3 regions of the Bradyrhizobium sp. USDA 4503 genome follow, and region 3 is predicted to be linked to each of the others. Evidence: predicted binding sites of a transcription regulator. Region 3 holds the regulator's gene; each other region holds the start of a gene.
What was found. The regulator PhoB, encoded in region 3, activates phosphate uptake and scavenging genes when phosphate is short. The targets are predictions, from matches to a motif close to TGTCATNNANCTGTCAT.
Positions count from the first base shown of each region.

Region 1: a site for PhoB is predicted at 3,824-3,840, ahead of ACVMIH_RS26945 (alkaline phosphatase D family protein). Genes of this name have one in related genera too.
Region 2: a site for PhoB is predicted at 2,668-2,684, ahead of ACVMIH_RS10700 (OprO/OprP family phosphate-selective porin). Genes of this name have one in related genera too.

Region 1 covers NZ_JBSRXS010000001.1:5,644,201-5,651,872, reverse strand. Annotated here, with positions in the region: gene ACVMIH_RS26955 (hypothetical protein) at 1-867, shown strand, start outside; gene ACVMIH_RS26950 (N-acetylmuramoyl-L-alanine amidase family protein) at 890-1,957, opposite strand; gene ACVMIH_RS26945 (alkaline phosphatase D family protein) at 2,198-3,760, opposite strand; gene ACVMIH_RS26940 (TAXI family TRAP transporter solute-binding subunit) at 3,944-5,347, opposite strand; gene ACVMIH_RS26935 (4a-hydroxytetrahydrobiopterin dehydratase) at 5,560-5,865, shown strand; gene ACVMIH_RS26930 (YkvA family protein) at 5,957-6,334, shown strand; gene ACVMIH_RS26925 (IS5 family transposase) at 6,617-7,453, shown strand; gene ACVMIH_RS26920 (NADPH:quinone oxidoreductase family protein) at 7,625-7,672, opposite strand, start outside.
Region 2 covers NZ_JBSRXS010000001.1:2,169,178-2,176,849, reverse strand. Annotated here, with positions in the region: gene ACVMIH_RS10710 (zinc-binding alcohol dehydrogenase family protein) at 1-157, opposite strand, end outside; partial or broken gene ACVMIH_RS10705 (winged helix-turn-helix transcriptional regulator) at 357-655, shown strand; gene ACVMIH_RS10700 (OprO/OprP family phosphate-selective porin) at 1,008-2,606, opposite strand; gene ACVMIH_RS10695 (DegQ family serine endoprotease) at 2,953-4,311, shown strand; gene ACVMIH_RS10690 (replication-associated recombination protein A) at 4,308-5,642, shown strand; gene ACVMIH_RS10685 (alpha/beta hydrolase) at 5,872-6,789, opposite strand; gene ACVMIH_RS10680 (RluA family pseudouridine synthase) at 6,957-7,672, shown strand, end outside.
Region 3 covers NZ_JBSRXS010000001.1:4,963,604-4,971,275, forward strand. Annotated here, with positions in the region: gene apaG (Co2+/Mg2+ efflux protein ApaG) at 1-252, shown strand, start outside; gene ACVMIH_RS23925 (Hsp33 family molecular chaperone) at 344-1,363, opposite strand; gene argF (ornithine carbamoyltransferase) at 1,585-2,511, opposite strand; gene ACVMIH_RS23935 (acetylornithine transaminase) at 2,511-3,719, opposite strand; gene ACVMIH_RS23940 (GcrA family cell cycle regulator) at 4,207-4,719, shown strand; gene phoB (phosphate regulon transcriptional regulator PhoB) at 4,960-5,670, opposite strand; gene phoU (phosphate signaling complex protein PhoU) at 5,816-6,532, opposite strand; gene pstB (phosphate ABC transporter ATP-binding protein PstB) at 6,639-7,457, opposite strand; gene pstA (phosphate ABC transporter permease PstA) at 7,454-7,672, opposite strand, start outside.

The DNA.
Region 1 (7,672 bases), 680 kb from region 3:
TATCTGGCCCGTGTCGAGATGATGAGCGCCTACAAGGACCTCACCGATGCGCTTCCGTCCAGGATTGGAAGACCCAACAGATTCGGAATCCCCCCGGCCTATTTCGACGCCGACAATGAGCCGCTGCTCGATGAGTACAGGAAGCTCTTCGACGTCATGGAGGCGCCGCCCGCCGGTGCGCAAACATCCGATACGCCATTCAAGGACGTGGTCGATCTGGCGACGGTGATCGCGCGCGCCAAGGGTCTGGATGCCGCCGACGCCGCCGTCGCGGGCCGTATCAGCCTCGGCCTCTTCTTTGCCGAGACGAACGGCAAGCAGAATGCGGGCAATGCACGATCGAACACCTATAAAGGAAGCCTGCAGACCGGCCCGTCCGAGGATCGCGACGGCCGAAGGAAATGGGCCGCCATCAAGGGGTCGATCGCGACGCTCGATCCTGCGCTGAGCCGTCGCGACGACCGGGAAGAGGCGCGGGTCGGCAACCTCGACCACAGGTTCAATCACTGGACCGCCGTGCGGGACGGCCTCATGAACGCACACGCCGAACTTTTCCCGCAGGTCGCGGCGATCCAGAAAGCGCTGCCGGACCCGATCGATCAGATGAAGGTCTTTGAGCTGATCCAGATCATTCCCACGCCGACCAGGGCAGCGCTCAAATCGGGCAACCTCGTCGGCTACAGAATTTCCGATCCCAGGATCATGCGATATCTGCGCAACAACAGCGTCTTCGCGTTCGGCCGGGCCGACCGGGCAAGAACATCCGCGACCTTTCGCGAAATCCTCGATGCGATGTGGCTGTTCAACGCCAAGTTCGAGCAGGCGCTTGCCAAGTTCAAGGAGATCAAGTCGGGCAAGCCGGGCTGAGGAGGAGTCGATCGCTCGGCCGTCAGGGTGGACCGAGCAGCGCCCATCGCGGCTCGCAGAATTCCTTCACGGCGGAAGCAACGCTGCTGCTGATGAGGTTTTGGCGCTCGGGCGAGTCCATCTCGCGTTCCTCGTCCCGGTTGATGATCGAGCCCGCCTCCAGCAGGATCGCGGGCATCGCGGTCTTTCTCAGCACGATGAGTTCATCATTGCTGTAGACGCCGGTATCCTTGTTCAGCAACGGGTGCTGGTAACGACCCATGATGGCCTGGCTGTATTGCTCGGCATAATGCAGGCCCTGGGCCTTCATTTCCCCGGCGACCAGTTCGGCGAACCGGAGGCTGGTCTTGAAGTCCGGATTGTCCCGGGAGACGAACACGGAGTAGCCGCTGAAGCGGTCGCTGAAGTGGCTTTTCTTGCCCTCGAACTCCCAGTCCTCGAGCATCTTGTTGGGCACGGAGTCATGGTGGATCGACATCAGCAGATCCGCGTGCAGATTGTTGGCGGCGGCGACCCGCTTGAAGAGGCTCGGTCTCGCTTTGCCTTCGGTCAGTAGCAGCCTGGTTTCGGTAAAGCCTTCGGCCTTCAACCTCTCCTCGATCAGCCGCGCAAGGCGCAGGTTGAAGGTGAACTCGGCGACATTCCGCGCGCTGATCGCGCCTTCCGATTGCGCGGTATGTCCGACATCCAGCACGATCCGGAACGTCGCGGGATCGCATTTGGCAGCGGCCGGCTTGAGAGCCGAAAGCGGCAGGGTGACTGGCCCAAGGGCGGCCAGCCGCATGGCGCGGTGCCTGGGCGGAGCGCGGTGCCTTGCCAATTTGGCAGCCCTTGTCGCCTTCGCGCGCTTCGGCGACTTGGCATGCTTGGGTGAGCTCCTGAAGAGATCGGGCAGCCAGCCGGCATCGCTGACTTCGATCGGCAGCAGCGCGAACACTGCGATCGCGACGACCAACAAGCGGCGAGGCCGAAACCTCGCAACGCTACCACTGAGCACGCGAAAGAATTCGCAGCGCCTCATGCTCCGCCCCTCCGGGCCCCCAGCATAACGACTCTGACATCGGTACCGGAAGATGCCGGGGAGGTCCATCCCCGGCAATCGCGTTGCCTCGCCTTGGCGGCAAGGCCGTCAAGACCAAGAGTCCGGTTCCGTCGTGGCTGTGACCGAACTAGTGTCCCGAATCCGAAGTTCGCATCATTTGCCGCACCTTCGGAGCGAACTTCGGATTCGATAAGGACACTAGCAAGCTTATGATTCTAGTGTGCTTTATGAATGCGAAGTTCGTGAAAGTGGCTGCCGCGAAATCGCACGAACTTCGCATTCAGCACACTAGACCGGCTTCGGGTCGAGCGTGATCGCCCACAGCTCGGCGTCGACGCGGTCGCGCAGGCTTACCGTCATCTGCCCGCTCTTGCCGTCGATCTTGACGTGGCCGAAGAACTGCATGCCGGCCGACGGCGGCAGGTTCTGGTTGCCTTCGCCCGGCGCCTTGATGAACTTCACCTCGGGGCCGAAGGTGTTGTCGAGCTCGTTCGGACCGAACGTGCCGGCATGCAGCGGGCCGGAGACGAATTCCCAGAACGGATCGAACTCCTGGAACTGGGCCTTGTTCGGGTTGTAGTAGTGCGCGGCGGCGTAATGCACGTCGGCGGTCAGCCACACCGTGTTGACGATTCCCGCGGTCTTGATGAAACGCAGGATATCGGCGATCTCGAGCTCGCGGCCGCGCGCCGGGCCATCGCCCTGCGCAAAGGCTTCCGAGCCCTTCTTGTTGGCGGCATCGTCATAGACGATCAGCGAGAGCGGCATGTCGGAGGCGATCACCTTCCAGGTGGCGCGCGAGTTGAGCAGCGCGCGCTTCAGCCAGGCCATCTGGTCCGGGCCGATGAAATAGGCGTCGGGGCCGTACTGCTCCTGCAGGTTCGGGCCGTTGGGGCCGCGATAGCTGCGCTCATCGAGCATGAAGACGTCGAGATGCGGACCGTAGCTCAGCGTGCGATAGACGCGGCCCGGCTCGACGATGCTCTCGCGCATCGGATACATCTCGTGGAAGGCCTTTGCCGCGCGCGCCGCGAGCACCGTGATGTCGCGCTCCTTGTAGGCCGCCGGCAGCTGTTTCGACAGCGACCAATTGTTGGTCACCTCGTGATCGTCCCACTGCACGAAGATCGGCACCTCGGCATTGAAGGCGCGGACGTTGTTGTCGAGGAAGTTATACTTGTGGGCGGCCCGGTATTCGTCGAGCGTCTCGGCCACCTTCGCCTTCTCGGGTATAGTGACGTTCTTCCAGATCTTGCCGTCGGGAAGCTTCACCTCGGACGGGATCACGCCGTCGGCGTAGATCGTGTCGCCGGAGTGCAGAAGGAAATCCGGAGCGTGCTTCTTCATCGCGGCGAAGGTGATCATGCCGCCGTCGTCGGGATTGATGCCCCAGCCCTGGCCGGCGACATCGCCGCCCCACACGAAGGAGACGTCGCGGCGGTCGCTCGGCGCGGTGCGGAAGCGTCCGACCACCGGCTCGCCGACGATGTCGATATGGGCGAGGTCGCGGAAGCGGACGCGGTAGAAGATGTCCTGGCCGGAGGGCAGGTTCTCCAGCAGCATCTTGGCGGTGAAGTCGCTCTCGGGCAGCGCCGTGATCGGCGGCAGTGTATGGGCGTCCTTGAACGATTCAGTGGTCGCGACCTCGACCATCATCTGCGCCGGCCGGTCCGCACGCGCCCACACCACGCCGCCGTCGACGCCGACATCGCCGGACTGCACGCCATGGGTGATCACGGGACGGTCGGCGGCGCGCGACAGATAGGGCATCGCAATCACGCCGGCGCCGGCCGCAGCCGCCGTGGAGAGAAAGCGTCGGCGGGTGAGATTTCGCGAGAACCGGATCGTCATAGGGAGCCTCCTCAGGTCACAGCGACAATGCGCCGCAGGCGCGCCAAGACCTAGAAAAATTCCATGACGGAGAGATTACAGCGGCGGGAGTGCGGGACGTAAGGGAAGCGCATCTGTCAGGCTCCCTCTCCCCGAGTGCGGGGGGAGGCAAGGGGGATTTGCGGATAAAGATTGGCGGCGCCCCTACGCCGTGCCCGCCGCCCTGAACTGCGTCGCAGCCCGTTGCAAATTCTGCGGCATGCTGAACAACAGCGCCTTGCGGTCGGCGACGGCGTTATGAAGCTGCTCGAGCGCGATGTTGAACGCGGTCAGCGTGCCTTCCTCGATCGCGCCGTGCTCGAAGCAGTCCAGCGTGTGGCGCAGGATGTCGTCGGCCTCCGCCTGCATCTGGTCGAGTTCCTCGATCGAATCGCTGTGCCGCGCGGCTTTCAGCATCTCCAGCAGGCGTTCGCGCTGCGAGGTGTTGGTGTTGCGCTCGTCCTGCTTGAGATAGCCGGCGAACCACGCACCGGCCGAGCCCATCGCCGAGAACGCCATCAGACTCCACCAGATGTAGTCGCTGTAGCGGTCGAGGAAGGTTTTTTCCTCGCCGTCGACAAACGCGGCGGCGCCCGGATGCACCGGAATGGTGGCGTCCTTGTCGGTGTCCGGCGTCTCGATCTTGGCGGCGAGCGGGAAATCGGTCTTGAGCGACTGCCGGATCGCGAACAATTGCCGCGTGAATGCCGCGACCGTCGAGTCCGACAGGCCCTTCCGCGCAACGATGTGGTGCGAGAAGCTGATCGTCTTTACCTCGTCGTCGGGCCGGTCGGCGGAGCCGAGCGAGCCGGCGGGGATTTCCGCGGCCTCATAGGCCGGATGGTTCTGCGCGATCGCCTCGGAGGCGTCGATCGCAAGGAAGCTGGGCTCGCCGCCGTCGCGGACCGACGCCGTGATCGCATCGATCGTGATCTTGCTGTTGGCCGGGCCGACGGCGAGATAGGCGTCGGCCTTGAGGTTCTTGATCGCTTCCGCCGCCTCATTGGCCGGGAATTGAACGATCTCGACCTTCATCGGGTCGACGCCGTATTGCGTCAGGATCAGCTTCAGCAGATTGACATTGGCCGGGGTGCGGCCGACGACGCCGATCTTGCGGCCGGCAAGCTGCGCGATCTTGGTGATCCGCGCGGATTTCCGAACCTTGCCCTTGGCGGGCGGAACCCACATCACCACGACATTCTTGCGCAGGGTCGCGACCGCCTGGGCATTCTTCGGCACCTCGAGATCGCCGCGGATGATGGCGAGATCGGCCTTGCCGTCGGCCAGCGTCTGGGCGCTGGCAGTGGCGCCCTCGGTCTGCACCGGCCTCAGCTTGACCTGGGTGTTCTGCTGGTTGTTGAAGGCCTGCGCCAGCGCCTGCACGACCTTGACGTCATCGCTGTTGGCAGGACCGACCGCGATCCGCAGCGTCACCGGACGCACGGCGAAATAATAGCCGGCCAGCAACGTGCCGATGATGGCCAGCGCGCCCGCGATCAAAACGAACATCAGCCGCCGCTTTGCCGAACGCAGCGGCTTGGGCGACATGCTGGCGGAGCCGTCTGTCATCGATCTCGCAAACAATCGTCGGGGCTCAATCTCGCAAAACTACCAACGCGCATACATCCTCTATGTGTAGCAAATTACTGAACGGACAGATGTTACAACTCCGTCATGGTTACCAGCGGCGATAGGACGCGATTTCGGCCTTAATTTGGGCGTGGATCCCATCCCGGAGGCCGGTTGTTAGGCTAAAGTCGGCGTCAAACGGGAGGGTTACCATGGTCGAACGGCTGTCAGCGGAAGCAAAGAAGGCCGCCCTTTGGGAACTGGCCGGCTGGTCGGAGATGTCCGGTCGCGAGGCGATCGCCAAGACTTTCGTGTTCAAGGACTTCAACGAGGCCTTCGGGTTCATGGCCCGCGCCGCCCTGGTCGCCGAGAAGAGCGACCATCACCCCGAGTGGAAAAACGTCTACAAGACCGTCGAGGTGGTGCTGTCGACCCACGATGTCGGCGGGGTGACCAAGCGCGATATCGACCTCGCCAAGGCCATGAACGCGATCGCAAGGCAGCTTGGGGTCAATTGACTCCGGCGCGTGGAACCTTGCGCGGGTCCGCCGATGTCCCCAGATTCGCATCGTCCGCCGCCGAACTGGCGCGGCGTCGAGGAACCTTGCGATGACATCGAGCGAACCCGGCGTGGGATTTGGGCCTGCCGATCGGCTGGCGCAGGACCCCGAAAGCGTGCGCCGCCGTTTCTGGATCAAGTTCAAGAAGGTGGTGGCGAGCCTGCCCTTCGCGGAGGACCTGCTGGCCGCCTATTACTGCGCCTTTGACCGGCAGACGCCGCGCCATGTCCAGGCGGCGCTGCTCGGGGCAATCGCCTATTTCATCCTGCCGTTCGATTTCGTGCCCGACATGCTGCCGATCCTCGGCTTCACCGATGACGCCGCAGTGCTCGCAACTGCGCTCCGCATGGTGGCAAGCCACATCACGCCGGAGCATCGCGATGCCGCCCGCGCCGCGCTGAAGCGCGGGGTGCCGGAAGAGGAGTGAGATCTGCCTTCTCCTTCCCCCTGAAAGGGGGAAGGTCGGGAAGGGGGTCAGCCACAGGCGACGCTGCAAGCCGGCAGATTTGATCCCCAGCCACTTTGCTCTCGCGAGCAAAGCGACCTCCTCTTTTCAAGGGAAGGTTATGATGCATCCCGGATTTCGCTGCGCTCCATCCGGGCTACGAAACTTTCGATCCGTCATCCTGAGAGCCTGACTGAAAAATGGGTGAGTGATCTCAGTGGGGTGTGATTCCATCGGATTTGCAAAGATTCGAGGGAGAGCACGATGCCCTGGACCAAGATCACTCGGGAGCAATATCGGCGGGACGATCTGCGTTATGCAAGCGATATGACCGATGCGGAGTGGGCGGTGATCAGACGCCTGTTGCCGCGAGCGAACCGGCGCGGCCGGCCGCGTAAGACGGAGCTGCGTCGTGTGATCGAAGCGATCCTCTATATCGTTTCGACCGGCTGCCAGTGGCGGGCGTTGCCGCAGGAGTTCCCGCCCTATTCGACGGTGCAGGGCTATTTTTATAGATGGCGGGATACAGGCCGGTGGCAGAGGATTGTCAGCGTGCTTGTCCGACGGGCGCGAAAAAAGCTTGGACGGACACCGAAGCCGACGGCAGCCGTGATCGACAGTCAAAGTGCGCCAACCACGCAAGCTGGCGGACCGCGCGGCTACGATGCAGGCAAGCGCATCTACGGCCGCAAGCGGCATATCGTGACGGATACCAATGGCCTCCTCCTTGGGGTTCATGTTCATCCGGCCAACGTTCAGGACTGCCATGGCGCCGTACCGCTGCTGAAGAACGTGCGGATGAACTTCCCCCGGCTGCGCCACGTCTTTGCCGACCGGATCTACCGCGGAAATCAACTCCTCGACGCGCTCTCAGACTGCGGTCCATGGACTGTCGAGATCGTCGAGCGGCCTCAAGGCGTCAAAGGCTTCCAGCTTCTGCCGAGGCGGTGGGTGGTTGAACGCACATTCGCTTGGTTCGGCAGATGCCGCCGCCTCGCCAAGGACTTCGAGGCGACGGTGGCAACCGAAGCTGCCTGGCTGCTGATTGCACACATCAGGCTCCTGACCCGCAGACTCGCGGCTGCAGCTAAGGTTGGGTGATTTATGAGTCAGACTCTGAGGAGCGCGAAGCGCGTCTCGAAGGATGTACGGCCACCAGCGGGGCCGTCGACCCTTCGAGACGCGCGCAAGAGCGCGCTCCTCAGGGTGACGGAGACGGTAGGGAGTGCCATGGTAGTCCGTTCGGCTCCTTCCGGGCTGCGCAATCTCGGTTCAGCTTCCCGGGTGCAGGATCACCTTGCCCATCGCCTTGCGGCCGGC
Region 2 (7,672 bases), 2.8 Mb from region 3:
CGCGCTTGCGCACCTTGTAGTCGACCGGATTGGCCGAGATGGCCTTCACCGCGACGCGGATGTCGCGCCCCTTCGGCTCAGGCTTGGCGATCTCGAAATCGACGAGCGAATCCGCCGCCTCGATCGGCAGCGATTTTTGGTATCCGACGGCCTTCATGCCTGGTCTCCGTGGTGGGCGATTGCCTGCCGATTAACTGTCGCGCTGGCGTCCATTTGGCAAGTACTGTAAAAACAGGGAACTAGTCCCTGTTTGTATACTATTGGGAAAATACTGCATGAAACGGAAGAATTTCGCGCGCCGGCCGGGCTGCGCGGTCGAGGCGGCGCTCGACCTGATCGATGGCAAATGGAAGGGCGTGATCCTGTATCATTTGCAGGCCGGCACCCAGCGCTTCGGCGAGTTGGGCGGCGGATGCCCGGCATCACCCAGCGCATGCTGACCAAGCAGCTGCGCGCGCTCGAGGACGACGGCCTCGTGATCCGCAAGGTCTATGCCGAGGTGCCGCCACGGGTCGAGTACACGCTTTCCGAACTCGGCGAGAGCCTGCGCCCGGTGATCGATATTCTGAAAGCCTGGGGCGAGGGCCATCAGGAGCGGCTGTCCTGCGCGCCGGCGCCGGAGGTCATTGTGAAGAAGTCGAAGCGCGCGGCCTGAAAGCATGTTCGCGCGACGCGCTCCGCTTCACCTCGCCCTGCGTGCGGGGAGAGGCATAGGCCGCCTACGGCGGCCGTTCTCAAGAACGCCTAAGCGGTGCTTCGGCTATGACGCATCGTCAGATGCGTTCCGGGTGAGGGGGAGCCTCAGCAAGCGCAGCTGCTGCCGAATACGCGGAGAGGGCCCCTCACCCCAACCCTCTCCCCGTAAGAACGGGGAGAGGGAGCGCGGCGCCGTCCTGGTCAATATTCGACCGATCTCATTCAGCTAGAAACGCGTGAACCAAACGCTCGATGAAAACGGCCGGAGCGATGCCCCGGCCGTCTATGAGTTGGTCTCAGCTCCGATCAGATCAGAACGCAACCTGCGTGCGCAGCGCGACCGCGTCGAACTTCGAACCGACGTCCGCAGCCGAGGTCGCCGAGGCCTGCTTGGCGATATCGCCGTGCAGATAGTTCAGCATGAAGCGGACGTTGTTGTTGACGTACCAGTTCAGCGCGGCGGTGTAGACGGTCTGCCGTCCACCCGCGATGCCGACCGCCTGCGCGATCTGATCGTTGAGGTCCATCGTGCTGACGCGGCCGGCGATTTCCCAGGCGCCCCAGCCGCCGCCCGCGAGCGAGAACGGATCATGCGGCTTGATCCCGCTATAGGAGGCCGTCGCCGGGTTGTAGGCGTGGTTCTCGCCGGTCAGCACATAGCCGACCTGCGCGTAACCGCCGTCGAACTTCAGGCTCGGCGCGCCGAACGGCGGCAGTCCGGTGTTCGCGGAGCGGTCGACATTGAACCAGTAATATTCGCCCTGCGCGATGAACGGGCCATAGGTCGCCGCCGCCTCGACGCCGTAGACCTGCGCGCCGGAGACATTGGCGATCGCACCGGTCGAGATCAGCGTGGTCGGATCGATGCGCAGCTCGGGCCGGTCGCTGAGCGTGAGCGTCTGCGCCTGCGTGAGCTGGTTGCGCGGCGGCTGCACCAGCCATTCCGCATCGGCGCCAATGTGCACCGAATAATTCTTGCCGCTGATCGGATTGCCGGCGACGCGGATGACCCCGCCATACTGCTCGGACGTGCCGGCCGGCGAGGCGGAGGACGCGGAGTGGATGGCGCCCGACGTCGGTCCGGTGACATAGCCGCCGATCCAGAACTGGTCGTTCCACCAGCGGGTGCCGGCGGCCGAACGGAAGTCACCGGCGGCGATGTTCTGTGCGATGATGCCGACCGAGGCGCGCTCCATGAACAGGATGTCGTTGGAGCTGGTCGCTTCGTCGAGTGTCCACGGCACGTCCATGATGCCGCCTTCGATCGCCATCTTGCCGCCGAACGGCTTGAAGCCGGTGTAGCTCAGATACGCGTTCTCGATGCCCGAGGTGCCGCCGCCGGGCAGCGATCCCGGCGCCGCGCCGCCGAAGCCGTCGGACGAGCCGCCGAAATCGTAGATCAGCGAGTAATTCCAGTCACCGAAGAACTTGCCGACGATGCCGATGCGCGCGCGGCGGACGTTCTCGCCGCTGTCGAGCTTCTGCGGTGAGGTGCCTGCGGTGTTCGGGCGATAGTCGTAGCCGCCGACATCCCAGTGCACGCGGCTCGTGATCGCAACGCAGTTCTGTTCGTCCGCGGTGCAGATCGTCGGCCGGTTGTTCGGCATCGTCACCACGACGCCGGACGGCGCGACCGGGCCCTTCACCGGGATCGCGGCGTTGGCGGTCGCCACCCGCGCGGCCTTGGCATCCGCCGCCTTCGCATTGGCGTTTGCGCTGGCTGCGCTTGCGGTATTGGCGTTGGTCTGCTTCTGCAGTTTGTCGAGCTTCTGCTCGAGCATCTTCAGCTGCTGCTTCAGCAGCGCGATCTCCGCATCGCTGCCGCCTCCGGCCGATTGCGAATAGGCCGGCGAGGCGGCAAGCGCCCCTGCCAGGCCTATGGCGATTGCACTGACTTTTGTTGCACCCATTGTGCACCCCCGTTGTGTTTGAATTCCCCACTCACTCACTGAACGGTCCTAGGAGCGTATCGTGACTGACGCACGACAGTGCTTCCGGGCATCGCAGTTCCGCTTGTGGTCCGCAGGCAACAAGCGGAGCGGCGCAGCGAGATGACAGCCATCATAGAAGCTTGGCGGCGCGCTTCAACGCGGCCGCTGCGGGTTGTGCACCGGTACGGCGGGGGGGCCAGTTATCCGGCCGGGCGCCCTTCAATTGCCCGGCAAACACGCCTATATTCCGGCGTTTCCACGAGAGGTGAGAATGCTCCGACCTGTCCGCTTTGCTGCCGTATCCGCTCTGTGCACGTTGGCCTTCATGGGGAATCTTTCCGCAGCCGCGGCCCAGGACCGCCGCGTGCCGTCCTCGCAGGCCGAGCTGCAATTGTCCTATGCGCCGATCGTGCAGCGGGTGCAGCCGGCGGTGGTCAATGTCTACGCCGCCAAGACCGTGCAGAACCGCAATCCATTTCTGGATGACCCGATTTTTCGCCGGTTCTTCGGCGTGCCGGGACAGCAGCCCGAGCAGATGCAGCGCTCGCTCGGCTCCGGCGTGATGGTCGATGGCTCCGGCCTCGTAGTCACAAACAATCACGTGATCGAGGGCGCCGATCAGGTGAAGGTCTCGCTCGCCGACAAGCGCGAATACGAGGCCGAGATCGTGCTGAAGGACAGCCGTACCGACCTCGCGGTGCTGCGCCTGAAGGACACCAACAAGGAGAAGTTCGCGACCCTCGACTTCGCCAATTCCGACCAGCTGCAGGTCGGTGACGTCGTGCTCGCGATCGGCAATCCGTTCGGCGTCGGCCAGACCGTGACGCACGGCATCATCTCGGCCCTGGCGCGCACTCAAGTCGGGATCACGGATTATCAATTCTTCATTCAGACCGACGCCGCGATCAATCCCGGCAATTCCGGCGGCGCGCTGGTCGACATGACCGGCCGGCTCGCCGGCATCAACACTGCGATCTTCTCGCGCTCCGGCGGCTCGCAGGGCATCGGCTTTGCGATCCCCGCCAACATGGTGCGCGTCGTGGTGGCCTCCGCCAAGAGCGGCGGCAAGAATGTGAAGCGGCCATGGCTCGGCGCGCGGCTGCAGGCGGTGACGCCGGAGATTGCCGAGACGCTCGGGCTGAAGCTGCCGTCTGGCGCGCTGGTCGCTAACGTCGCGCCGAACAGCCCGGCGGCGAAGGCCGGACTGAAGCTCTCCGACCTGATCGTCGGGATCGACGGCACGCCGATCGACGATCCCAACGCGTTCGACTACCGCTTCGCGACCCGTCCGCTCGGCGGCAACGCGGAGATCGAGGTGCAGCGCGCCGGCAAGCCGGTGAAGCTCACCATACCGCTGGAGACCGCGCCCGACACCAACCGCGACGAGATCGTGCTGACCGCGCGCTCGCCGTTCCAGGGCGCGAGGGTCGCCAACATCTCGCCGGCGCTGGCCGACGAACTGCATCTCGACGCCGGTGCCGAGGGCGTGGTGGTGACTGATCTCGCCGGTGACGGCACCGCGGCCAATGTCGGCTTCCAGAAGGGCGACATCATCCTCGCGGTCAACAACGAGAAGATCGTGCGGACCAGCGACCTCGAGAAGGCATCGAAGACGGGGACGCGGGTCTGGCGCATCACGCTGGTGCGCGGCGGCCAGCAGATCAACGTGACGCTCGGCGGATGAGCCCCAAGCAACCGCGAGAGGCCGGCAACCTCTTTGCTGCGGCGGGGATGGAGCAGGACGCGCCGCACCCGCTGCCGGACCGGCTGCGTCCGCGCACGCTGGCCGATGTCGTCGGCCAGGATCACATCCTCGGCCCTGACGGCGCGCTGACGCGGATGCTGGAGACGCGCACGCTGGGCTCGCTGGTGTTCTGGGGACCGCCCGGCACCGGCAAGACCACGGTGGCGCGGCTTCTGGCCGACGCCACCGAGCTGCATTTCGAGCAGATCTCCGCGGTGTTCTCCGGCGTCGCCGATCTCAAGAAGGCGTTCGATGCCGCGCGTGCCCGCCGCGAGACCGGCAAGGGCACGCTGCTGTTCGTCGACGAGGTGCATCGTTTCAATCGCGCGCAGCAGGATTCCTTCCTGCCCGTGATGGAGGACGGCACGGTGGTGCTGGTCGGCGCCACCACGGAGAACCCGTCCTTCGAGCTCAACGCGGCGCTTCTGTCGCGCGCCCGCGTGCTGGTGTTTCACTCGCTCGATACGGCGGCGATCGAGAAACTGTTCGCCAATGCCGAGAAGATCGAGGGCAAGCCGCTGCCGCTCGATGCCGAAGCCCGCGCCGTGCTGGTGCGGATGGCCGATGGCGATGGCCGCGCCTCGCTGACATTGGCCGAAGAGGTCTGGCGCGCCGCCCGCAAGGGCGAGGTGTTCAACGCCGAGCAGTTGCAGGCCATCCTGCAACGCCGGGCGCCGATCTACGACAAATCGGCCGACGGCCATTACAATCTGATCTCGGCGCTGCACAAGTCAGTGCGCGGCTCCGATCCGGATGCGGCGCTGTATTATCTCGCGCGCATGTTCGATGCCGGCGAGGATCCGCTGTTCCTGGCGCGGCGCGTGGTGCGCATGGCGGTCGAAGATATCGGCCTTGCCGATCCGCAGGCGCTGGCGGTGTGCAACGCCGCCAAGGATGCTTACGATTTCCTCGGCTCGCCGGAGGGTGAGCTCGCGATCGCGCAGGCCGTGGTCTATCTCGCCACCGCGCCGAAATCGAACGCGGTCTACACCGCGTTTGGTGCTGCGATGCAGACCGCGAAGCAGGGCGGCTCGCTGCTGCCGCCGAAGCACATTTTGAATTCGCCGACCAAGCTGATGAAGTCGGAGGGCTACGGCTCCGGCTATCAATATGATCACGACATGCCGGACGCATTCTCCGGCCAGGACTATTTCCCGGAAGCGCTGGGCCGCCAGACCTTCTACGATCCGCCCGACCGCGGCTTCGAACGCGAGATCCGCAAGCGGCTGGATTACTGGCAGCGGCTGCGCAAGGACCGGGGCGGGAGCTAGGGCAAGACGAGATTGGGCCGTGGCCGCGAATAGCGTGCGTTCCCACCTGCGGCGCGGGCAGGGAACGCTTGCGTAACTTCGGAATATTAGAAATATATTCCTGATTTGCCCGACGTGTCAAGTTGCTTGGTGCCACGCCGATCGCCGCCGGCTCCTTTGCATGGGGTTGTTTTCGATATTTTGCCAGCGCCCGCTGCGACGGCCCATAACTTGATAGTGCTTGAGCGCATCACTTGACGCTCTTCACGAACTCCAAAATCTCGTCCGTCAGCCGCGTGTCCGGCGTGTTGATCGCATAGACCTCCGACATGTGGCTGTGCTGCGGCAGCATGAAGCTGCGGGCGCAGCCGCTCGGCCGCTTGCAACTGGCCTGCTTCATGAGCTCGAACTGCTCGACGAAGCGCGGCGGATCGAGCTCGGCCGCGGTGATCAGGAACGGGATCGGGCTCGCGACCAGCCCTTGCAGCGAGGAGCGTTCGGCATAGCGCGAGGGGTCGGAGCCGTAATAGGCGAGCTCGGCGTCGCCGGCCGGCGAGGCCGTCAGATCATAGATGCCCGACACCATGATCGCGCCGGCAAGTCCGCCGCCCTTCACCTTGTGGAATTCGCCATGGGAGACATAGCTCTCGACATGGATCGCGCCGGCCGATTGGCCCATCAGGAAGATGCGCCTCGGCTCGCCGCCGCGGGAGGCGATGTTTTCCGCAACCCACTGCACGATCGCACCCATGTCCTCCGGGCCTGCCGGCCACGGAAAGGCCGGCGCGAGGCGATAGGTGGCATTGACGCCGACGAAGCCGTTCTTGACCGCCCACAGCATGATGTTGTCGTAGAACGGGCTGCCGGGCGCGCGCTTGTTGCCCGCGACGAAGCCCCCGCCATGGATGTAGATCAGCACGGGTCGTGCGGGCGCCGCCGTCTCCGGCGTGAACACGTCGAGCAGATGCCGGTCGGCGGGGCCGTATTTGAGGTCGCGCTCGACCTTGACGCCCTGATAGGGCTCCTTCTGTTGCAGCGGCGCGTAGAGTGCAGCGGTCTTGGGCGGGTCGATGACGCGGCCGAGTTCCAGGAGCTTCCAGGCCAGATCTTCCGGCATCGCGGCTTCGGGCATCGGACTTTGCTGGGCGAGCGCAGGGTCAGTGAGCATCAGGGCCGCCGCCAAAGCCGATATCGCCAGTCTCATTCCAGGGCCCCCGTCGATTGTCGTATGCGGCCGAACATGGCCGATGTTGCACCGGATTCACACCGATTTCGCCGTGACGATTCGCGGCATTTGCGCTAGGCACAATGCAGGTCTGGAGCCGAAAAATCACCATGAGCCGCCGCATCAAGAGAACTACATCGCCGGGCGACCGCGCCAAAGGGCGCGACAAGGGCCGCGACCGGGACCGCGCCGGCGATCGCGGCAAGGATCGTGGTAAGGATCGTGGCAAGAGCGGATCGGCGGAGCGCACCCGCAAGCCGGACGATCGCAAGTTCGGTGAGCGCAAGTCTGGAGAGCGTCCGTTCGCGCATCGTGCGGCCGGAAAGCCGCCGCGCTTTGCCGAGTCGCGTCGCGACCGGCAGGAGCGGGCTGAGCCCGCCGCTACGAAGCCCGCGGCCGAGCAGCCGCTGCCGACCAAGGTACAGACCGTCGTCGTCACCGCCGACGAGAACGGCATGCGCGTCGACCGTTTCCTCGAGGCACGCTTTCCCAGCCTGTCGTTCTCCCACATCCAGCGCATCGTCCGGAAGGGCGAACTCAGGGTCAACGGCAAGCGCGCCGATTCCAAGGACCGGCTGGAGGAGGGCCAGAGCGTGCGCATCCCGCCGTTGCGGCTCGACACGCCGAAGACATCAGGCACGCTCTCCGAGGCCGAGGCGAAGACGCTGCAGGCGCTGAAGGACATGACGCTGTACGAGGACGACGACGTGCTGGTGCTGAACAAGCCGGCCGGTCTCGCCGTGCAGGGCGGCTCCGGCATGACGCGCCATGTCGACCAGATGCTCGAGGTGATGCGCGACGCCAAGGGGCAGAAGCCGCGGCTGGT
Region 3 (7,672 bases):
CGGCACTGGATCATCACCGACGCCACCGGCCGCCGCCAGGAGGTGCGCGGCGAGGGCGTGGTCGGCGAGCAGCCGGTGCTCGCGCCCGGCGAACGCTTCGAATACACCAGCGGCGTGCCGCTGCCGACCGCCTCCGGATTCATGACCGGCAGCTATCAGATGGTCACCGAAGCCGGCGAGCGCTTCGACATCGACGTGCCGACATTTTCGCTGGACAGCCCGAGCCCGGGCGGCAAAAGGGTGCTGAACTGACGCCTGCGTAGCCCGGATGGAGCGAAGCGCAATCCGGGGCAGGTGCATCCGCGGTTGGAGCGGCCCCGGATTTCGCTGCGCTTCATCCGGGCTACGATGACGAACGCGTCTGCTCCACGCCGGCTTCCTGCGGCGTGAATTCATACACCGACGAGCAGAACTCGCAGGTCACGACGACCTTGCCGTCCTTGACCATCTCGGCGCGGTCGTTCGGCGCAAAGCTCTTCAGCATCGACGACACCGCGTCGCGCGAGCAGGAGCACTGCGCGCGCAGCGTTTGCGGGTTGAAGACACGCACGCCACGTTCGTGGAACAGGCGATAGAGCAGCCGCTCGCCGGACAGGTCGGGATCGATCAGCTCGACGTCCTCGACGGTCGAGATCAGCGACTGGCCCTCGACCCAGGCGTCATCGTCCGGCACGCTATGCGTGGCCGTGCCTTCCGGCGCATCGCCGGGATGCAGATCGGCCTGCTTGGCGCGCTCGGGCGCCTTGGGCAGGAATTGCAGCAGGATGCCGCCGGCACGCCAGTGCAGCTTGCCGCCCTCGCCGCCGCGCATCTCCTCGCCGACCGCAAGCCGCACCCGGGTCGGAATCTGCTCCGAGCGCAGGAAATATTCGTGGGCCGCCTCTTCCAGGCCGCCGCCGTCGAGCGCGACCAGTCCCTGGTAGCGGCTGGTGTTGGAGCCCTGATCGATCGTCATCGCAAGGTGGCCCTTGCCGAGCAGCTCGCCCGAGCTCTGGCCGTTCTTCAGGCGCGATGCGTCGTAGCGCGCATAGGCGCGCAGCCGGTCGGGCGCCTGGAAATCGACGATCAGGAGCGAGACCGGACCTTCGGTCCGGGTCTGCAGGATGAAGCGGCCCTCGAACTTGACCGACGAGCCGAGCAGCGTGGTCAGCACGATCGCCTCGCCGAGCAGCTTGCCGACCGCGGGCGGATAATCGTGCTTGTGCAGGATCTCGTCGAGCGCGGGGCCGAGCCGGGTCAGCCGGCCGCGCAGGTCCAGCGCGCCGACCTCGAATGCCAGCACGGCATCGTCGACCGGAACCGCTGAGGGCGCGCGAACCGGCGCCTCGGGCGTGTTTTTGATGTCGGGGGATTGTGAAACCATGGCGCTCTATCTGGGGTCTCGGACCATGAAATAAAGGGGTTCACTAACGCGGATGTTTCCGTCGTCCCTGCGAAAACATGCGAAAGCAGGGACCCATAACCACCGATGTGAGTTGCTTGCATCAAGCTGGTGCCCCAGCCTTCGCAACAATTGACAGCGATGGTTATGGGTCCGGGGTCGCGCTTCGCTTGCCCGGGACGACAACGCTTACTGATCTCCGACTACGCGACCGCGTCGAAACACCAGGCCAGAATGCCCTTCTGCGCATGCAGGCGGTTTTCCGCCTCGTCGAACACCACGGATTGCGGCCCGTCGATCACCTCGTCGGTGACCTCCTCGCCGCGATGCGCGGGCAGGCAGTGCATGAACAGTGCGTCCGGCTTGGCGAGCGACATCAGCTTGGCATTGACCTGATAGGGCCGCAGCACGTTGTGGCGGTGCTCGCCCTCCTTGTCGCCCATCGACACCCAGGTGTCGGTGACGACGCAGTCGGCGCCGCGCACGGCGGCTTCCGGATCGGTGCCGAGCATGATCGGCGCGCCGGTCGCCTTGATCCAGTCGCGCATCGGCTTCTTCGGCGACAGCTCCGGCGGGGTCGCAACATTGAGCTGGAACTTGAACCGCTCGGCGGCATGCGCCCAGGAGGCCAGCACGTTGTTGTCGTCGCCGGTCCAGGCCACGGTCTTGCCCTCGATCGAGCCGCGGTTTTCCTCATAGGTCATGAGGTCGGCCATCACCTGGCAGGGATGCGAACGCCGGGTCAGGCCGTTGATGACGGGAACGGTGGCGTGAGCCGCGAGCTCGAGCAGCGCGTCATGGTTGAGGATGCGGATCATGATCGCATCGACATAGCGCGACAGCACGCGCGCGGTGTCGGCGATGGTCTCGCCGCGGCCGAGCTGCATCTCGGCGCCGGTCAGCATGATGGATTCACCGCCGAGCTGGCGCATGCCCACGTCGAACGACACCCTTGTGCGGGTCGACGGGCGCTCGAAGATCATCGCCAGCGTCTTGCCTTCGAGCGGCTTCCTGCCCTTCTCATGCGCCTTCAGCTTCGCCTTCATGGCGGCTCCGGCGGACAGCATGTTGCGCAGTTCGCCGAGCGGCAGCTCGTTGATATCGAGGAAGTGACGGACCGGCTTGCTCATTATCCAGCCGCCTTCTTCGGCTGCGCCACCGACAATGTCGCGCAGGCGCGCTCGAGCGCGGTGATCGACTGGTCGATCTCGGACTCGGTCACGATCAGCGGCGCCAGGAACCGCACCACATTGTCGCCTGCGCCGACGGTGAGCAGCTTCTCGCTGCGCAGCGCTGCGATCAGGTCGCCCGACGGCACCACGGCCTTGACGCCGATCAACAGCCCCTCGCCGCGTACCTCCGACAGCACGCCGGGATAGCGGTCGACGACGGAGGCGAGCTTCTGCTTGAGCAGCAGCGACATCTTCTGCACATACTCGAAGAAGCCGGGTTTCAGCATGACGTCGAGCACGGCATTGGCGGCGGCGACCGCGAGCGGATTGCCGCCGAAGGTCGAGCCGTGCGAGCCGGGCGCCATGCCGGCCGCGGCCTGCGCGGTCGCCAGCACCGCGCCGATCGGGAAACCGCCCCCGAGCGCCTTGGCCAGCGACATCACGTCCGGCGTGACGCCGGTGCGCTTGTAGGCGAACAGCTCGCCGGTTCGGCCCATGCCGGTCTGCACCTCGTCGAAGGCGAGCAGCAGGCCGTGCTCGTCGCACAGCGCGCGCAGTGCCTTGAAGAACGCCTGTGGCGCCGAGCGCACGCCGCCCTCGCCCTGCACCGGCTCGATCAGGATGCCGGCGGTGTGCGGACCGATCGCCTTCTTCACCGCGTCGATGTCGCCATGCGGCACCTGGTCGAAGCCGTCCATCGGCGGGCCGAAGCCCTCGAGATATTTCGCCGAGCCGGTCGCCGCCAGCGTGCCCAGCGTGCGGCCGTGGAAGGCGCCCTCGAAGGTGATGATGCGGTAGCGCTCGCCATGGCCCTTGGAGAAGTGATAGTGGCGGACCAGCTTGATCACGCCCTCCATCGCTTCCGCGCCGGAATTGCAGAAGAACACGAAGTCGGCAAAGCTCTGCTCGCACAGCCGCGCGGCAAGCACCTCGCCGTCCGGGCTCTTGAACAGGTTCGACATGTGCCAGAGCTTGGTCGCCTGTTCCTGCAGCGCCTTGACGAGATGCGGATGCGCGTGCCCGAGCGCGTTGACCGCGACGCCCGAGGTGAAATCGAGATAGCGGTCGCCGTTGGTTGCGATCAGCCAGGCGCCCTCACCGCGCTCGAAACCGAGATCGACCCTGGCGAAGACGGGGAGCAGATGCGACGTGGCAGCGTTGGTCATGACGATCACTGGCGGTTTTTAAGCCGACAATTGCCGCGCGCCTTGACGCCAGCGCAGCAACGGCCAGCTTCGGAAAACAAAACGGCCGCCTTTGCGGGCGGCACGTGGCGGGCATTCTATGCTGCGGTCGGTAAGTGTCAATCGCCACGAAGTGGCCTTCCTGCAATGCGAAACGAGCGCAATCCGGAGCATTCCGGTGCGGTGGAAAAGCCTCATCGCGATGCTTAACTGTGTGGGAACATGTGGACGCACGACCGCGGACTCTTGCGCCAGAGTCACGCCATATTGTAGCGTTTGGCCTGTCGGGTACGACATCTCGTGCGGCGGTACTGGACCCTCTAAGTAGCCTTTGTGTCTCGCGTAAACGTTCGGGCGCAACACCGTGCCCGGCGAGGGCTAAGGGATTCTGGCCGCAGGGATATTTGTCCAGATTGGCTCGCAGCGCCGCTCCAATGATTGGCCGGCGCTACGCGAAGGGAAGAATGCGATGACTGTATTGACCTGGTCCGACGATCGCGTCGAGCAGCTGAAGAAGCTCTGGGAGTCCGGCCTGTCGGCCAGCCAGATCGCGGCGGAACTTGGCAATGTGACGCGAAACGCCGTGATCGGCAAAGTGCATCGGCTCGGCCTCTCCGGCCGCGCCAAGGCACCCTCCACGGCCGCGCCGCGGCAGCGCAAGGCCCGCCCCGCCCAGCACATGATGCGGGTGGCGCGCCCGGTCTCGCGCGGCAACACCGCGCTGGCGCACGCCTTCGAGGCCGAGATGGAGCCCGATCCGATCTCCTACGACAATGTGGTGCCGATGAGCCAGCGGCTGTCGCTGCTCGAGCTCAACGAGGCCACCTGTCACTGGCCGGTCGGCGATCCCTCGAGCCCGGAATTCTTCTTCTGCGGCGGCAAAGCGCTCGGCGGCCTGCCCTATTGCGCGCATCACTCGCGCGTCGCCTACCAGCCCGCCGCCGATCGCCGCCGGCCGTCGGCGAAACCGCAGATCAAGTGAGCACTCGGGAAAACGACGGAAGACCTCAAAGACAAATCCCCGCGAAAGCGGGGATTTTTTTGTGTGACCCAGCCCGGCTATATCACCAGCGTCGTCCCGGCGCAGGCCGGGACCCATAACCACGAATGGGTGTTGTTAGAAAGCCGTCTGGCCGCGTGCCGATTGCGCTGGCCGCGGCGTATGGGTCCCGGCTTTCGCCGGGACGACGCCGTGTTGCGGTTTATGAATGCCGCATGGCCGTTACGGCTGCGGCTCGGCCTTGGCAAAGCGGTCGTCGAGCGCGTAGCCGGCGCCGCGCACAGTGCGGATCGGATCCTGCTCGCGGCCCGGATTGAGCAGCTTGCGCAGGCGGCCGATATGCACGTCGACGGTGCGCTCATCGATGTAGATGTCGCGGCCCCAGACGCTGTCGAGCAATTGCTCGCGGCTGAACACGCGGCCGGGATGCTCGAGGAAGAATTCGAGCAGGCGATACTCGGTCGGCCCGAGATCGATCGGACGGCCCGAGCGCGCCACGCGGCGCTTCTCGCGGTCGAGCTCGATGTCGCCGTAGGTCAGCACGGTCGCAAGCCGCTCCGGGCTGGCGCGGCGCAACAGGCCCTTCACCCGCGCCAGCAGCTCCGGCACCGAGAACGGCTTGACGATGTAATCGTCGGCGCCGGTGGCAAGCCCGCGCACGCGCTCGCTTTCCTCGCCGCGCGCGGTCAGCATGATGATCGGAAGCTGCTTGGTCTCGGGCCGCGCCCGCAGGCGGCGGCACAGTTCGATGCCGGACAGGCCCGGCAGCATCCAGTCCAGCACCACGAGGTCGGGAACGCGCTCCTTCAGCCTTGTATCCGCATCGTCGCCGCGCCCCACCGTCTCGACATCGTAGCCTTCCGCATCGAGATTGTAGCGCAACAGCGTCGTCAGCGCTTCCTCGTCTTCGACTACCAGAATGCGTGCGCTCATCGGTTTAAGTTCTTTCTCTGTGGTGATCCGTTGCCCAGACGCAAACCGAAACGCTTACTTCCTTGAGCATAGTCCCCGCGGAAACGATTTGTCGCGAGGATCGTCCAGTTTCGCTCTTGCCGGTTCCGTGCTTGCCGATCATGCCTCAGTTGCCCGGCACCGTGGTGGCAAAAGTGGTCATGTCGCCCTTCGGGCGCTTGTCGGTGATCTGCTGGCCCTCGATCATGTAGAACACGGTCTCGGCGATATTGGTGGCGTGATCGCCGATCCGCTCGATGTTCTTGGCGCAGAACATCAGATGGATGCAGAACGAGATGTTGCGCGGATCTTCCATCATGTAGGTGAGCAGTTCGCGGAACAGCGAGGTGCAGATCGCATCGACCTCCTCGTCGCCCTTCCAGACGTTCATCGCCGCCGGCAGGTCGTGCGCGGCATAGGCGTCGAGCACCGACTTGACCTGCGACAGCACGAGGTCGGTCATGTGCTCGAGGCCGCGGATCAACTTCAGCGGCTGGAAATCGCTCTCCAGCGCCGCGACGCGCTTGCCCATGTTCTTGGCGAGGTCGCCGATCCGCTCGAGATCGGTGGCGACGCGCATCGCGCTGACGATCTCACGCAGGTCGATCGCCATCGGCTGGCGGCGCGCGATCGTCAGCACCGCGCGCTCTTCGATGTTGCGCTGCAGATTGTCGATCTCGATGTCGGCGGCGACCACGCGCTTGCCGAGCGCGACGTCGCGACGGATCAGCGCGTCGACCGACTCGGTAATCATTCGTTCGACCAGGCCGCCCATCTCGGCGACCAGGCGGGTCAACTCCTGCAGGTCGCTGTCGAATGCCTTGGCGGTATGTTCAGAAGCCATCGCTTGTCTCCCTCAACCATGATCCCGGGGATCATGGCTTCGTGTCCTGAATTTTAGCATGACCTGATCGGAAAACCGGTTTCCACTTTTCCGGATCATGCGCCGGTCAACCGAACCGGCCGGTGATGTAGTCCTGGGTGCGCCGATCGCCCGGTGAGGTGAAGATCTTGTTGGTGTCGTCGAACTCGATCAGCTCGCCGAGATACATGAAGGCGGTCTTGTCGGAGACGCGCGCCGCCTGCTGCATGTTGTGGGTGACGATCGCGATCGTGTAGTCCTCGGAGAGTTCCTGGATCAGCTCCTCGACCTTGGCGGTCGAGATCGGGTCGAGCGCCGAGCACGGCTCGTCGAACAGGATCACCTCGGGGCGCACCGCCACGGTGCGCGCGATGCACAGGCGCTGCTGCTGGCCACCGGAGAGCGACAGGCCGGAGGCGTTCAGCTTGTCCTTGACCTCGTTCCACAGCGCGCCGCCGCGCAGCGCCTTCTCGACCCGGTCGTCCATCTCGGACTTCGAGATCTTCTCATAGAGGCGGATGCCGAAGGCGATGTTCTCGTAGATCGTCATCGGGAACGGCGTCGGCTTCTGGAACACCATGCCGACCCGCGCGCGCAGCAAGTTGAGGTCGAGCTTGGGGTCGAGAATGTTGGTCTGGTCCAGCATCAGCTGGCCGACCGCGCGCTGACCCGGATACAGGTCGTACATCCGGTTGAAAATGCGCAGCAGGGTCGACTTGCCGCAGCCGGACGGGCCGATGAACGCCGTGACGCGGTTGGTGCCGAGCGTCAGGTTGATGTTCTTCAGCGCGTGGTGCTCGCCGTAATAGAAGTTGAGGTTGCGCACCGTGACTTTCGGCGGCGCTTCCGGCAGCGGAACCTGGGGAATGTGGCCTGCGGCAGTCGTGGAGACGGAAAGCTCGGTCATTTTGCGGCCCTTTCGGCACCAAGGATACGCGCGCCGATATTCAACGCGAGCACGGTGAATGTGATGAGCAGCGCGCCGCTCCACGCCAGCTCTTTCCAGTAGGCGTAGGGGCTCTGCACGAAGTTGTTGATGGTCACTGGCAGGTTGGCCATCGTCTTGGTCAGATCCAGGCTGAAGAACTGGTTCGACAGCGCGGTGAACAGCAGCGGCGCGGT